DNA from 2 places in the Shewanella sp. GD03713 genome. Region 1 is predicted to be linked to the other one. Evidence: predicted binding sites of a transcription regulator. Region 1 holds the regulator's gene; the other holds the start of a gene.
The links. The regulator LexA, encoded in region 1, represses DNA repair genes until DNA is damaged. The targets are predictions, from matches to a motif close to TACTGTATNNNNATACAGTA.
Positions count from the first base shown of each region.

Region 2: a site for LexA is predicted at 5,926-5,945, ahead of N5E87_RS07795 (DNA topoisomerase III). Genes of this name have one in related genera too.

Region 1 is NZ_JAOCIW010000001.1:4,640,435-4,648,591, reverse strand. Features, by position in the region: gene ctaD (cytochrome c oxidase subunit I) at 1-425, opposite strand, end outside; gene coxB (cytochrome c oxidase subunit II) at 435-1,976, opposite strand; gene N5E87_RS20320 (SulA-like leucine-rich domain-containing protein) at 2,383-2,895, opposite strand; gene lexA (transcriptional repressor LexA) at 2,892-3,512, opposite strand; gene plsB (glycerol-3-phosphate 1-O-acyltransferase PlsB) at 3,674-6,097, shown strand; gene mtr (tryptophan permease) at 6,097-7,353, shown strand; gene N5E87_RS20300 (VOC family protein) at 7,486-8,157, shown strand, end outside.
Region 2 is NZ_JAOCIW010000001.1:1,727,100-1,735,256, forward strand. Features, by position in the region: gene folC (bifunctional tetrahydrofolate synthase/dihydrofolate synthase) at 1-395, shown strand, start outside; gene N5E87_RS07770 (SPOR domain-containing protein) at 388-1,212, shown strand; gene N5E87_RS07775 (CvpA family protein) at 1,323-1,811, shown strand; gene purF (amidophosphoribosyltransferase) at 1,991-3,505, shown strand; gene N5E87_RS07785 (alanine/glycine:cation symporter family protein) at 3,620-5,107, opposite strand; gene N5E87_RS07790 (hypothetical protein) at 5,471-5,758, opposite strand; gene N5E87_RS07795 (DNA topoisomerase III) at 5,958-8,078, shown strand.

The DNA.
Region 1 (8,157 bases):
GGGCCGCCACCTTCCATAAACAATGAGCTCAACAATATGGTAAAGGCGAAGGGAAGGATCCAAAAACTCCAGTTGTTCATCCGTGGAAGCGCCATATCGGGCGCGCCAATCATCATGGGGATCAACCAGTTAGCCAGCCCTGTAAAGGCTGGCATCACGGCGCCGAATACCATGATTAGCCCATGTACTGTGGTCATCTGGTTGAAGAAGTTAGGTTCAACGAGTTGTAATCCGGGCTGAAAGAGTTCGGCGCGGATCACCATGGCCATAGCACCACCAGTTAAAAACATTATGAAACTAAACCACAGGTACAGGGTGCCAATGTCCTTGTGGTTGGTGGTGAGTAACCAGCGCATGATGCCTTTAGGTGCACCGTGATGGTGTTCATCATGGGCGGCAATTTGATCTTGAGTCAGTGTGCTCATCTTAATCCCCTACTGTCCATGGCGAGCAATATCAGCGGGTTGCACTGTATCGCCGGTATTATTGCCCCACGCATTGCGCTCATAGGTAATGATGGCGGCAAGCTGTTGTGGCGTGAGTTGTGTGCCAAATGCCTGCATCGCCGTGCCCGGTTTACCGTGCATCACTATGTCGATGTGATTGGCGATCGGACCCGTTGCGATAGCGCTACCAGCAAGGGCGGGGAAGGCGGGAGGCATACCTGCACCCGTTAGCTGGTGGCAGGCGGCGCAAATCGTGGCATAGGTTTTTTCCCCTTCGGCCATTAGTTCATCATGGCTAAGCGTGGGGAGACTCGCGGGGTCGACACTGGCGGTAGGTTCTGTCGCTGGCTTAGGCGCATCGGTGGTTGCGGGGGGCGGAGTCGTTGCTACTGGTTCGCTATTGGTGCCACCGGATTTATGGGCATCAACGTCTTTGGCTTGCACCGCATCACCCGTGTCATTGCCCCACGCATTACGCTCATAGGTAATCACGGCGGCAATTTCTTGGGCCGTTAATTGTTTGCCAAAGGCTTGCATAGCCGTACCTGCTTTACCATTGAGCACGATTTCAAGATGGCCGCTCAGTGGCCCGGTTGCAATGGGGCTGCCTTTGAGGTGTGGGAATACCCCCTGTAAACCTTCACCGTTAGGTTGGTGACAGGCTGCGCAGTGACCGAGGTAAACTTGCTCACCCTGAGCCATCAGCTCTTCTTTAGTCAGTGTTTGCGATAACGCGGCTTGTGCGGCTTGCGCTGCGGCATTGGCGGCTTGTTTTTGTTCTTCAACCCAAGCATCGAACTCGGCTTCGGGTAATGCCTGCACCACTATCGGCATAAAACCATGGTCTTTACCGCAAAGCTCGGCACATTGGCCACGGTAAATACCGGGTTTGTCGATACGGGTCCACGCCTCATTGATAAAACCTGGGTTAGCGTCTTTTTTAACGGCAAAGGCGGGCATCCACCATGAGTGGATAACATCCTCTGAGGTCATCAAGAAACGGATTTTACGATTGACCGGTAATACTAGGGGTTTGTCGACCTCGAGTAAGTAGTGCTCACCCTTAGCTTCACTACCTTCGATTTGAGGTCTTGGGGTTGCGAGAATGCTGTAAAAATCAATATCTTGATCGAAGTAGCTATAATGCCATTTCCATTGAGAGCCAGTGACTTTTACTGTGAGATCGGCATTGCTGGGATCTTCCATGGCAATCAGAGTTTTCGTGGCAGGAATCGCCATTAAGATCAGAATGACAAAAGGAATAATCGTCCACGCGATTTCGACTTTTGTACTCTCATGGAAGTGAGACGCGACCGCGCCCTTTGATTTCCTGTGGTTGATCATGGCATAAATCATCACGCCAAAAACCACTAGGCCTATGGCGCAGCAGATATACAGAATCGTCATGTGCAGGTGATAAACCTTGTCACTGATTTCTGTTACGCCGGGGGTCATGTTGAACCGCATGTCCGCTGCGGCCAACTGTGGGGCGAATAGCACCACGAGTAAACAATACAACCATTGCTTCACAAGACTTCTCCTCTGCCAATTGCGAATAGCAACTACAAAGAAGAGCAACACAGTAAGTCTCAACTCTATGCAAACTCTTCAGTTCCCAAAAAAGCTTCTCTGACTTCAACGTGCGTTGGCGGCTTACTTTTGATTAAGTATTGTTACTGCTGGTATTAGCCACACTGGCACATACTGCTGAATAAACCCATTATTCTCGATTTTTGTGGGCAAGAGATATTCGATAAATCGTCGATATTTTTTGCCTAAACGGGCGATATATTATGCTCGTCTGAATCAAACATACTTGCTGTTTAAAAATTGATCAAGATCACTTCTTTTTCTAATTGTCTGAAAAATTGCCAAAAAAAAGCCCCACATTCACAGGTGAGGCGGCTTTCAAGGCTAAATACGCAGTGCAAAAATTTTAATGAACAGAGCTAAAAAAACTACCTTGGGCAAAGTGAGCGGGTTGCTTGAGTGTCGCGTCCGCAGTCGAGTGATTTACGACACCTTCGAGCACTATTCCCATGGCGCGAGCGCTCTTGGCCACAATTTGCAAACGACGATTGTCGCGGGCATCGAGTGAGTGGATCCAAGTAATTACTGCGCTTGAAGTGCCACTGGTTAAGGCTTTTTCCATGGCCCACAGGGTTTCGACTTCATCTTTCGCATGGACTAAGAGAACTCGGTCCATACGCACGCCAGCGTTGGCCAGTAACTGCTTGTAGCCAATACTCGGAGGGTTGATGAGCACGACCCAGCGGCCTTGTTGGCTCAATTGTGCTAACTGCTTGCTAAGCTGCATCAGCTCTTGGCGCCCTTGGCTCTCGGTGGGCATAGTGATAATAGGCGTATGCTGCCAGTCAGTATCGGTTTCGCGTACCGCATCGAGCCATAAACCGGGGTGACGCGGGGCATTACCTAGTAGTTTGTTCATAGCCAATCTCCATTGCGGATCACCCCTACGGCGAGCCCTTCTATTGTTAGACTTTGGAAACTTAAATCGACTTTAATTGGGGAGTAATCTTCATTCTCTGCATGTAGATAAACGAGATTCCCTTTCTTTTCAAAGCGTTTAACTGTTACATCATCGTCAACGCGAGCAACAACTACTTGGCCATTGCGCGCTTGCTGTACTTTATGAACGGCGAGCAGATCCCCCTCGAGGATACCGATGTTCTTCATACTGTCACCTCTGACACGCAGTAAGAAATCGGCGGCAGGGTGGAACATGCTAGGGTCGACTTGGTAGTACTGTTCGACATGCTCTTGGGCGAGAATAGGTTCGCCCGCAGCCACTTGGCCAATCAGTGGTAAGCCTGATTCGCTGTTATCTTCTTCCTCAACGGGGAGACGGATCCCGCGGGAAGTGCCAGGCATGATCTCGATGCAGCCTTTTTTCGCCAATGCCTTAAGGTGTTCTTCGGCAGCATTTGCACTTTTAAAACCCAAACGGGTGGCGATTTCGGCCCGGGTGGGTGGCATGCCAGTCTCGGCAATATTACGTTTAATCAGCTCTAAAATTTCGGCTTGGCGTGGCGTCAACGGTCTCATGTTCTTTCCTGTTTTTCTATACAGTTACTGTTAGTATATACAGTATTATTCGTAGTGCAAGTATTAACCACTTTTTAACGCGATTGGAGAGTATTAGCGAATGTTCCCTAGAATCTGGTATTCTATGGGGCTAATGAACGTACTTACATTGCATAAGAATAATGCCTAAACAAGACTCTCTTTGGTTGAAATCATTACGCTGGATCCAAAAACACTTAGTGCACACTATTGTTGTGCCGCAGGATCCCTTTGCCGATCTGAATCTGGACGCCTCCAGACCGCTTGCTTATGTAATGAAAACAGAATCCCTGAGTGATATTGCTGCGTTAAGCGAGATCACCACTAAGCTGGGTTTGCCAAGCCCCTACGAGCCGCTCGTGGTAAATGGCGTTGTCGCGCCCCGCGTCGTTTGTCTCGAAGGGCGTAAGCCTTTGTTTGGCGAACGTGCCAGCAATGAGCCATTCCTCGAATGTTTTATGCGTTTGTTGGCTGTCCATAAGGAAAAGCCAGAGTTAGATATTCAGCTGGTGCCTGTGAGTCTGTATTGGGGCCGTACCCCGGGTAAAGAAGACGACACCATGAAGGCGGCTGTGCTTGAGCGCGAGAATCCAACTTGGTTACGTAAGTGCCTGATGATCCTATTTTTAGGCCGCCACAACTTTGTTCAGTTTTCTAATGCGGTATCGCTGCGTTATATGGCCGACGAACACGGCACCGATATGGGGATTGCCCATAAACTGGCGCGGGTGGCGAGAGTGCATTTCCGCCGTCAACGCAAGGTGATGACAGGGCCTGTGTTGCCTAATCGGCAGGCGATGTTCCACTCTCTGTTGAAATCCGAATCCTTACGCAAGGCGATTCAGGAAGAAGCGGCGAGTAAGAAGATTTCCGAAACCCAAGCTCGTGAAACAGCAATTGAATATCTTGATGAAATTGCAGCGAATTATTCCGATAGCCTAGTGCGTATTGCCGAGCGTTTCTTAACTTGGTTATGGAACAAGCTCTACAGCGGTATCAATATCAAAGGTGCCGAGCAAATCCGCCAGCTTCACCATGATGGTCACGAGATTGTGTATGTACCTTGCCATCGCAGCCATATGGATTACCTGCTGTTATCCTACATTTTGTATTACCAAGGCATGGTGCCACCGCATATTGCGGCGGGGATTAACCTAAACTTCTGGCCTGCTGGTCCGCTGTTCCGCCGTGGCGGGGCTTTCTTTATTCGCCGTAGTTTTAACGGCAATAAACTCTATACGGCCGTGTTCCGTGAATACCTCGATCAGTTGTTTGCTAAGGGATATTCGGTGGAGTATTTCTCTGAAGGTGGCCGCTCTCGCACCGGTCGTCTATTGGCGCCGAAAACGGGCATGATTGCCATGACGATCAACAGTGTGCTGCGTGGCATCGAACGCCCTGTCACCTTAGTGCCTGTGTATTTAGGTTATGATCACGTGATGGAAGTGGCGACTTATCACAAAGAGTTGAGTGGTAAGAAGAAACAGAAAGAATCTGTATGGCAAGTCTTTGGTGCTATTCGTAAATTAGGTAATTTTGGCCAAGGTTATGTCAACTTTGGTGAGCCGATTACACTGCAAAACTTCTTGAATGAGACGGCGCCAAACTGGCGCACTGAAGTGGCCGACGATCCCGAACAAAAACCGACTTGGTTAACCCCTGCGGTGAACGTGTTAGCGAATCGTGTGATGACCCGCATTAACGATGCCGCCGCCGCCAGTTCAATCACCTTGACCAGCTTAGTGCTATTGGCGTCGGAGCAAAATGCCCTAGAGCGTTGCTTGCTCGAGCGTCAGTTAGATTTGTACCTGACGCTGCTCAAGCGTGTGCCTTACACTTCGTTTACATCGGTGGCCGAAGGTGATGGCAAGCACTTAGTGCAGCAAGGTTTAGAGCTGAATAAGTTCTCCATCAATGCCGATCCTCTGGGTGAGATAGTATCTATTGACGCGAATCAAGCGATTTCAATGACTTACTATCGTAACAATATCATCCACTTATTTATTATTCCGTCGTTGATTGCTAGCTGCTTAACCAACAATAAGCAGATTTCAAGAGCCCATATCCTAGGGATTGTGAGTGACTTCTATCCGCTACTGAAGGCGGAGTTATTCATGGGTATCAAGGACCTCCCAAGTTATGTGAATCAAGTGCTGGATCTGTTTATTGAGCAGGGTCTAGTGCAGGAAAGCGATACGCTGTCGGTGGTGACCGAGCACACCAGTCAAATGTTGTTGCTGGCCGGAAGCGTTAGCGAAACCTTGCAACGCTATGCGATTATCTTCAATCTGCTGGCCCACAGACCTAAGATGGAGCGTTCGGAGCTGGAGTCTGAAAGCCATCTGCTGGCCCAACGTTTAGGGGCGCTGCATGGAATTACTGCACCAGAATTTTACGACAAGAAACTCTATAACACTTTGAGTGTTAAGCTTAAAGAGTTAGGTTATTTTTCCGAGAAGGAAGATAAATCCGACGTCGAGCGCATTCGCGATCAAGCCAATAGCTTACTTCGAGCCTCAGTGAGACAAACCATAGTAGCGAGCGTGACCGCGGAGCATATCGTTTAATGGCTAACCATATGAATGCGGCGAAGAATAAGCCGGTGGGCAAGTCTTTGCTTGGTGGTGCCATGATTATTGCTGGCACCACAGTCGGGGCGGGGATGTTTTCTTTGCCCGTTGTGGGCGCTGGCATGTGGTTTGGCTACTCGGTACTGATGTTACTCGGTATTTGGTTCTGCATGTTGATGTCGGGGCTGTTACTGCTCGAAACCAACCTGCATTTCGAGCCGGGGGCGAGTTTCGATACCTTGACCAAGGAGACCCTAGGCCAGTTTTGGCGGATCGTGAATGGGGTATCGATTGCCTTCGTGCTCTACATCTTAACCTACGCCTACATCAGTGGCGGCGGCTCGATTGTTAACCATAGCCTACAGGGCATGGGGATTGAGTTACCCCAGAGTGTCGCCGGGTTAGTGTTTGCGGTTGTGCTCGCCTGTATCGTGTTGATCAGCACCAAGGCGGTGGATCGTATTACGACCATAATGCTCGGCGGGATGATCATCACTTTCTTCCTCGCGATTGGTAATTTACTGATCGAGATCGATGTGACTAAGTTGCTTGAACCGGATGGCAATCAAAGCTTTATGCCTTATCTGTGGGCTGCTTTGCCCTTTGGCTTGGCAAGTTTTGGCTACCATGGCAACGTGCCGAGTCTGGTGAAGTACTATGGCAAAGATTCATCGACCATCATCAAAGCGATTTTCGTCGGCACTTTCATCGCACTGATCATTTATGTCTGCTGGTTAGTCGCCACTATGGGCAACATTCCCCGCAGCCAATTTAGTGAGATTATTGCCCAGGGTGGCAATATGGGGGTGTTAGTCGGCGCCTTGTCGAAAGTGATGGAAAGTAGCTGGTTAAACAGCATGTTAACTCTGTTTGCTAACTTGGCTGTGGCGTCTTCTTTCCTTGGCGTGACCTTAGGCTTATTCGATTATTTGGCCGATTTATTCGGGTTTGACGATACGCGCTCGGGGCGGATGAAAACGGCAATCGTCACCTTTGTGCCGCCGACCATATTAGGTTTGCTGTTCCCCGATGGCTTTTTGGTTGCCATTGGTTTCGCAGCCTTAGCGGCAACCGTTTGGGCCGTGATAGTGCCAGCACTGATGGCCTATAAATCGAGACAGCAGTTCCCTAACCATCAAGGTTTTAGAGTCTTTGGTGGCACGCCCTTAATTATCCTTGTGGTGTTATATGGCGTGGTGACAGGGGCTTGTCATCTACTCGCGATGGCGAATTTATTGCCGCAGTTCTCCTAAGTATTTTGCCTACGAATCAAGCCCTCAAATTGAGGGCTTTTTCTTTATATTCATCTTTTTATCGCCAAAACTGGACAGTTGCTCAAACTCCAGCTTAACTCGAACACATTATCTGTTTGATTGGAGTCTGCAATGAGGATTACTCAGTATGCACAGGGACAGGCCTGTTGGGTCGAACTGGCGAGCCATGACTGGCAGGGCGCACAGACGTTTTACCATGCACTATTTGGCTGGAATGCGGTGGAAATGGCGATTCCTAATGGTCATTTCTCGCTGTTCAATCTGGAGGGGGACGATTTAGGGGCCATGTATCAAATCCCTGAGTCGGAACCACAGATCCCCAGCCATTGGCGGATCTATTTTGCGGTTAAGGATATCGAGGCGACGGTTGCCGCCATCCTGGCTGCGGGTGGGCAATTACACATGGGCCCGCATGTGGTGGGTGAAGCGGGCGTGATGGCGCAGGTGAGCGACCCCGAAGGAGCACGCTTTGCCCTGTGGCAAGCAAAAAATCACTCAGGCTCGCGTCGCCAAGGTGAAGAAAATACCCTGTGTTGGGTGGAGCTGGCCTGCCGCGAACCTAGCGCCGAAGCCAGTTTTTACACTCAAGTGTTTCCTTGGACCGCACTTCCTAGCCATGTACCCGGCATCGATTACACCGAGTGGCAAATCGACGGTCAGTCTATGGGAGGCATGATGAAAATGATGCCGGAATGGGGCGAGATCCCCGCCCATTGGATGCCTTATTTTGTGGTGGCGGATTGTGATGCCTTTGCCGCTAAGGCGCAGGGGCTAGGTGCGCAA
Region 2 (8,157 bases), 2.9 Mb from region 1:
ACGAGCAGCCGCTGATTTTACTCGATGTGGCGCACAATCCCCATGCGGCACGCTTTTTAGTCAAGCAGCTCACGCCTATGGTGACGGGGAAGCGAGTGTTTGCCCTGTGTGGCATGCTAAAGGATAAGGACATTGCAGGCGTATTGCCTGTGGTTTCGCCCTTAATCGATACTTGGTACTTAGTGAGTTTACAGGGTGAGCGCGGCGCGAATGCAAGCCTGCTGCGCCAAACCTTAGCAAAAGACACTAAGGCCCATGAGTTTGACGATATCGCCTCGGCATGGACGGCATTAAAAGCGCAAATTCAGCCCGATGATGTGGTAATTGTGTTTGGCTCCTTTTACACTGTGGCAGGTTTTAAGTCTCTCTTTAAGCAGGATAACCGTTTTGTCTAGCCAGTTTCATAATCGATTAGTCGGCACTGTGGTGCTGGTCGCCCTCGGGGTGATTTTTCTGCCGGATATTTTAGATGGCAAGAAGGACCGCCAAGAGGAACAATTTGCCGAAATTCCCCTGCGTCCTGCCGCGATAGCGCAGCAAAACGCCGATGATATGTTTGAGGTGTTGTCCACTCAGGATGTGGATGGCGAAGGTGCTATTCCCGAAGAGGCCTCTCCGAATGATGAGGCGGCGTTAGCGCAGGCGGTCAATACTGACGTCAAAGACACGCCTGCAGCAAAAGTCGAGCCTAAAGCGGACGCGGTGAAGGAGCAAGCCAAGCCACAGACGGCAAAAGCGGAAAATAAGCCTGAAGTGAAAGAGTCGGTGAAAACCGAGACCGCTAAGGCCGAACCGAAGAAAGAGACGCCAAAGCCGACTCCAACTAAAACTGAGACCAAAAAGCCTGAAACCAAGCCAACCGTCGTGGCGAAAGCGGACAAACCTAAAGCCGAAACCGCGAAAACAGAATCTGCAAAACCTGCCAAAGACGATGGCATTAAAGTGGTGAGCCGCGATTCATTAAAACCTGGACTTACCCTGCAACTAGGCGCATTTAGCAATGCCGCCAACGTAAAAGCGCTGGTGGCGCAGTTACGTAAAAGTGGTTACAAGGCGTACACAATTCCAGACACGCCTAAGGATGGCGTATTGACGAAAGTGTTCGTGGGGCCCGATGTTTCCGAAGCTAAGCTCAAGAAAATGCAGGAAGAAATAGAAAGCCTAACCCGTTTGAAAGGCAGAATTGTGCCTTTTAATCCGTTGGAATCTTAATGCTGAACTGCGGAGGCTGAAATAATTTATTTACCTCGCTAGGGGTGAGAATCGTTTCAGTCTCTGGTAGAATCGCGCCGTCTTAAAGCCTATGCTGGAAAGCCATCTCAATGGTTTGGATTGATTACGCTATCATCTTTGTTATCGGGTTATCGACTCTTATCAGTCTGATCCGCGGATTTGCCAAAGAAGCCATGTCGTTAGTGGTATGGTTCGCGGCTTTCTTTGTTGCCAGCCAATTTTACCAAGACCTCGCCGTTTATCTCACGCAAATGAACGATGAGGTGCTACGCAATGGGGTCTCCATTGCTATTCTTTTTATCACCACCTTAATACTCGGCGCCCTCATCAATTACATCATTGGGCAATTAGTGGTTAAAACCGGATTATCAGGCACTGACAGACTCTTAGGTCTGTGTTTCGGTGCCATTAGGGGCGCTCTGATCGTCAGCGCGCTGCTGTTTTTTATGGATGCTTTTACAGGCTCACCCAACACCCAATGGTGGAAGGACTCTGTACTAGTGCCCGAATTTGGCGTTGTGATCCAATGGTTCTTTCACTATTTGGAAAACACCTCCAGCTTTGTACCCAAACTATAAAAAAGACAATAAATTTATCCTAAGTGATGGAGGATAAGTAAGGTTGAGCCCAAAGCCCAAGGTTCGGACTCAACACTGAGATGAAGCACTTAAGCCGTATGGCTGGGGATTTACTTCGTCTTTTACTTATATTTCAACATGAAAGGGCATAGAACATCTTACAATGAGGAAGCTTACCCATGTGTGGTATCGTCGGAATAGTTGGCCAATCATCGGTTAATCAGACCATTTATGACGCACTGACCGTGCTTCAGCACAGAGGTCAGGATGCGGCAGGTATTGTGACCGTTGATCGTGGTGCTTTCAGACTACGTAAAGCCAATGGTCTGGTCAAAGATGTATTTGAAGTCAAACACATGCAGCGCCTACAGGGTAATGCAGGTATTGGCCACGTACGTTATCCTACTGCAGGCAGTTCCAGCGCGTCAGAAGCGCAGCCTTTCTATGTTAACTCACCATTTGGGATTTCATTAGCCCATAACGGTAACTTAACCAACACGGTTGAATTAGCTGAAGGCCTGATCAAAAAACGTCGCCATGTGAACACCACATCCGACTCAGAAGTATTATTGAACCTGTTAGCCGATGAGCTGCAAAAAACTACCAGCTTGATGCTGACCGCCGATGAGGTGTTCGACACTGTTGCCAAGGTGCACGAGCAAGCCCGTGGCGCCTACGCGGTTGTGGCTATGATTATCGGTCAAGGTCTGGTGGCTTTTCGCGATCCTTTCGGTATTCGTCCACTGGTATTAGGTAAGCACGAAACCCCAACCGGTACTGAGTACATGGTGGCCTCTGAGAGCGTGGCGCTCGATGCAGTGGGTTTTGAAGTGATGCGCGATGTGGCGCCAGGCGAAGCGATTTATATCTCTCTCGATGGTCAGCTTTACACTCGCCAATGCGCCAAAGAGCCAAGCTACTCACCTTGTATCTTCGAATTCGTGTATTTTGCGCGTCCTGATTCGACTATCGACAATGTCTCTGTTTATGCCAGCCGCGTGAACATGGGGGCCAAGCTCGGTGAAAAGATCAAAAAAGAATGGTACGACCATGATATCGACGTGGTGATCCCGATTCCTGAAACTTCATGCGATATCGCATTAGAAATCGCCCGTTGCATGGACTTACCTTACCGCCAAGGTTTTGTGAAGAACCGTTATATCGGCCGTACCTTTATTATGCCTGGTCAACAGGAGCGTAAAAAATCGGTACGCCGTAAACTCAATGCCATCAACACTGAGTTTAAAGGTAAGAACGTGCTGTTAGTGGATGACTCTATCGTTCGTGGTACCACGTCTGAGCAAATCATTGAGATGGCGCGTGAAGCGGGTGCGAAGAAAGTGTACTTTGCCTCGGCGGCACCGGAAATTCGTTTCCCGAACGTTTACGGTATCGATATGCCAACCTCGAATGAGCTGATTGCCCACGGTCGTGATGCCGACGAAATTGCTAAGCTGATTGGCGCCGATGGCATTATCTTCCAAAATCTGCCGGATCTGGTTGAAGCGGTGAGAATGGAAAACCCAGAGATCAAACGTTTCGAAACCTCAGTGTTCGACGGTCACTACATCACTAACGATGTTGACCAATCTTACCTCGACCACTTAACTCAGTTACGTAACGACGATGCCAAAGCCGACCGTAATAAAGACATTGGCACTAACTTAGAGTTACACAACGTTTGCCATCCATAAGATGAAATGCTTAAGATGAAAAAGTGTGTTTGGCGGTAAGCGTTAGCACACTTTAAAACGCCAAATAAAAAGCCAGTGATGAGTCACTGGCTTTTTTGTTTTGATAATAAACACTTATGAAGCTTTGGGATTCTCGCCTGATTGATTGAGAGCCGTTTGCTCATCCTGCGCATTTTTACGCTCAACCCAATAGTCCGCATGGGGAATACCGAGTTTTTCAGGATCGAATCGCGGCTCAATACCTTGTTTTTGTTGTGACTCATAATCCTTAAGGCAAGTGAAGGCGATGCGTTGCAATAGAATAATGGCAATAATGTTTAACCAAGCCATTAAACCTACGCCAATATCACCCATGCCCCATGCTAAATCGGCGGTTTTCACTGTGCCATAGACAGTTGACGCCATCAGCACCACTTTCAGTACTACGGTCAGCCAAGGACGATTTACCTTACGGTTGATATAAGCGATGTTGGTCTCGGCAATATAGTAGTAGGCCACAATGGTCGTGAAGGCGAAGAAGAACAACGCGACGGCGACGAACATATTACCAAAGCCTGGCATCATGCTTTCCATCGCGGTTTGCACATAGCCAGGGCCCGCTGCAACGCCGGCAATGCCAGTGTAGAGCGCGACACCTTCAGGCCCTTGCACATTGTAAAGTCCAGTGATGAGCAGCATAAAACCAGTGGCAGAGCACACAAAAAGAGTGTCAATGTACACAGAGAATGCTTGTACTAATCCTTGCTTTGCAGGGTGGCTTACCGCTGCGGCAGAAGAGGCGTGCGGCCCTGTACCTTGGCCTGCTTCGTTTGAGTAAATACCACGTTTTACCCCCCACATAATCGCAAGACCGAGAATCGCACCAAAGCCCGCATCGAGGCCGAAGGCGCTTTTTAGGATCAACATAATAATATCGGGCAGCTGACCAATGTTAAGGGCAATAATCACGCAGGCGACGATGATATAGCCGAGCGCCATAAAGGGCACTACGGTACTGGCGAAGTGGGCAATACGTTTCACGCCACCAAAGATAATGAAACCTAACAGCATAGCGAGGATAGCGGCAGTGACGTTAGGGTCGATATCGAAGGCGGTTTTTAGGCTCGAACCAATCGAGTTGGCTTGCACGCCTGGCAGTAAAATCCCGCAGGCAAAAATGGTCGCAATGGCAAATGTCCAAGCGTACCACTTCATGCCTAAGCCTTTTTCAATGTAAAAGGCAGGGCCGCCGCGGTACTCTCCGTTGATTTTTTCTTTGTAGACTTGGCCTAAGGTGGATTCGACGAATGCGGAGCTGGCGCCAAGAAACGCCACCATCCACATCCAAAACAATGCACCCGGCCCACCGAAGGTAATCGCTGTGGCAACACCAGCAATGTTACCGGTTCCCACACGACCCGCTAAGGTCATGGCTAAAGCTTGGAAGGAAGACACGCCAGCATCTGTACTCTTACCATCAAACATTAAACGGATCATTTCGGGTAAATGGCGTAACTGTAAGAAACGTGAGCGCAGGGAGAAAAAGAGTCCTACACCGAGGCAAAGATAAACGAGCGCGGGGCTCCAAACGATATTGTTGACCGCATTAACAATCTCATTCATATAATTCAACTCCAATATTCTGTTGTTTTTGCAGAGTTTTTAAGATTTTTGTTTGTGATTTTGGCTACTAAACAGCCAATTAGGCCTAAGGTTAAGACGCGTGGGGACGTCCAAGAGCTTCAACATAACGACTTTTTAAGCCGCTTCATAGCTAAAGTTGTTAAATAATTGATAATTTAACGTTCTTTATTTGATTGCTTTATTGATAGGGGATTTAGCGGTGCCTTAATTAGCTAGGTTTTGAGCTGCGTTTGACAGTCGGGATGTAGGAGAAAGATGAGACAAGGTGCGTGGAGTTAGAGCTCTTTATTTGACCTAAACGGATGTAAGTGTGGGTATCCATACAAGGCTTAAAACCGGGGCTTACATCACCAGCCATAACAGCATCCATAGTCCGAATAGCCATGCCAGACTGCGGCGGCTAACGCTATGTTTTAATAGCAAAGACAGGCTCACGGCCACGGGCAAATACAGGATAACTCCCCAATAAAGGAAAGACGCCTCAAGCTCTAGCCTTTTAAGCCCCATTTCACAAAGCAGACTTAACGCCAATAATAACAGGCTGTGGAAGATCACCAATTGATTGAATCTTAAGGCGAGTGCTGGCTTAAAGGCTGGGATTGAAGGGCTGGGCAAGGTCAGTGTATTCATTTGTTTCTCTCGATTTTTCGTAACGGATGCAAGGGATTTTATGTTTAGATGAGAATTATTCTCAACCAAATTTACACAGCTTTAGTGTTTCGTTACCGCAGAGCGAGTTAAATCGGCCCTCGAGGTAAAACGGCGGTTTGCACTCTTGTCTGCTTTGGGCTAAATTACACTGTAATTATATCCAGTATTTAATGTAGATATGATCCTCTATATTGCCGAAAAACCAAGCCTAGGGCGTGCAATCGCCGATGTGCTGCCTAAACCCCACAAAAAAGGTGACGGGTTTATCGAAGACGCAAACGGTAACTGTGTGTCTTGGTGTGTCGGGCACTTGCTCGAACAGGCTGAGCCCGATGCCTATAATCCCGAGTTTAAATCGTGGAAGTTTGAGCATTTACCCATAGTGCCTGAGAAGTGGCAGCTTAAACCTAAGGCCGCGACCCGCAGCCAACTCACAGTACTTAAAAAGCTGGTGAAGCAGGCCGATACGCTAGTGAATGCGGGCGATCCCGACAGAGAAGGGCAGTTATTGGTTGATGAAGTGATCGCCTATTTGGGCGTGACGGGCGATAAATTACAGCAAACGCAGCGACTCCTTATCAGCGACTTAAACCCGCAGGCGGTGAAACGTGCCTTGTCGCAACTTCGCAGTAATCGTGAGTTTATTCCTTTGTCGACCTCGGCGCTTGCCAGAAGTCGCGCCGATTGGCTCTATGGCATGAATATGACGCGGGCCTACACTATTCAAGGGAAAAAGGTCGGCTATCAGGGCGTACTATCGGTCGGTCGAGTACAGACCCCGCTGCTTGGGCTTATCGTGCGCCGCGATGAGGAAATCGCAAATTTTCAATCTAAGCCTTTTTATGAGGTTCTGGCCCACTTAGTGACGGACAAAGATCAGGCTTTCACGGCGAAGTGGCAACCCAGTGAAGCCTGTTTACCCTATATGGATGAGGAAGGGCGCGTGCTCGCTAAGGGCCTAGCACAAAATGTGGTGCGTCGGATCACCGATAAACCCGCCAAAGTGACCCAGTTAAGCACTAAGGATAAGCAGCAGAATCCGCCTTTGCCCTATAGTTTATCGGCGCTGCAAATCGATGCCGCCAAGCGCTTTGGGATGAGCGCGAAGGACGTGCTCGATACCTGCCAAAGCTTATACGAGCGCCATAAACTAATCACTTATCCACGCTCAGACAGTCGTTATTTGCCCACCGAGCAGCATGGGCTTGCAAGCGGGGTATTAGCGGCCATTACGGGCGGTGCGCCCGAGTTAGTCGCACACGCTGAGGCGCCCAATCCTCGGCTTAAATCTAAGGCGTGGGATGATAAAAAAGTCGATGCTCACCACGCCATTATTCCAACGGAAAAACAGCCCAATCTAGCTGGTTTAAGCCAGCGGGAAAGGCAGCTTTATCTGCATATTGCTCGCCAGTATTTGGCGCAGTTTTACCCTGCCTATTGCTACAGTGAAACCGCGGTCGAAGTGACGATCGAAGGTGGCCTTTTTAAAACTAAGGCAAAACAGGATAAGTCTCTCGGTTGGAAACAACTGTTTGCCAGAGAAGAGAACGAACGAAAGGACGCATCATCCGCAGCGAGTTTTGCGCAAGGCGACAAGGACACAGAGGAAGGGGAATATCTTGGTCAGTTACCGCCTCTTACCTTAGGACAAGTTCTTCATTGTCACCAAGGTGAATTGGTCGAGAAGCAAACTCAACCTCCCAAAGCCTTTACCGATGCTACCTTGCTGAGTGCGATGACGGGGATTAACCGTTATGTGACTGACCCAGAGATCCGCAAAATTTTAAAGGAAACCGATGGCTTAGGTACGGAAGCGACTCGCGCAGGCATTATTGAACTGCTGTTTAAACGGGGCTTTATTCAGCGTCAGGGCAAGTCGATTGTGGCCACGGAGGTGGGCAAGGGCTTAATTAATAGTTTACCCCTTAGCGCCACGACACCCGATATGACGGCGCTGTGGGAGGCAAGTCTAAACGGCATCTGCCATAAAGAAATCTCATATCAAGGCTTTATGCAACCACTGCTGGGGACGCTAAATAACTTAATTGAAAATGCGGGCGCTCAATTACCCTCAGCCCTCAATGGCTTAAAAGGGCAGGGCTTTAAGCGTGCAGCAACGAAAAAGTCCGGCTATCGAAAAGCTGGAGCCAAAGGGGCAGGATGGAAAAAATCCGGCACTAAAAACGCGGCAGTGGGAAGCTCGGCCGCTAAAACTACCGCGGCTAAATCGACGGTCTCGACATCCGGTACGCCTACTACGCCTAGACGGCGAGCGAGCAAAGCGCCCGCCCAAGCTTGATGACACAAATGTAATCAAACTGTCGCTAATGCTCGCGATCTAGTAACGATATTTAATATATTCCGCGATATTTAATTGC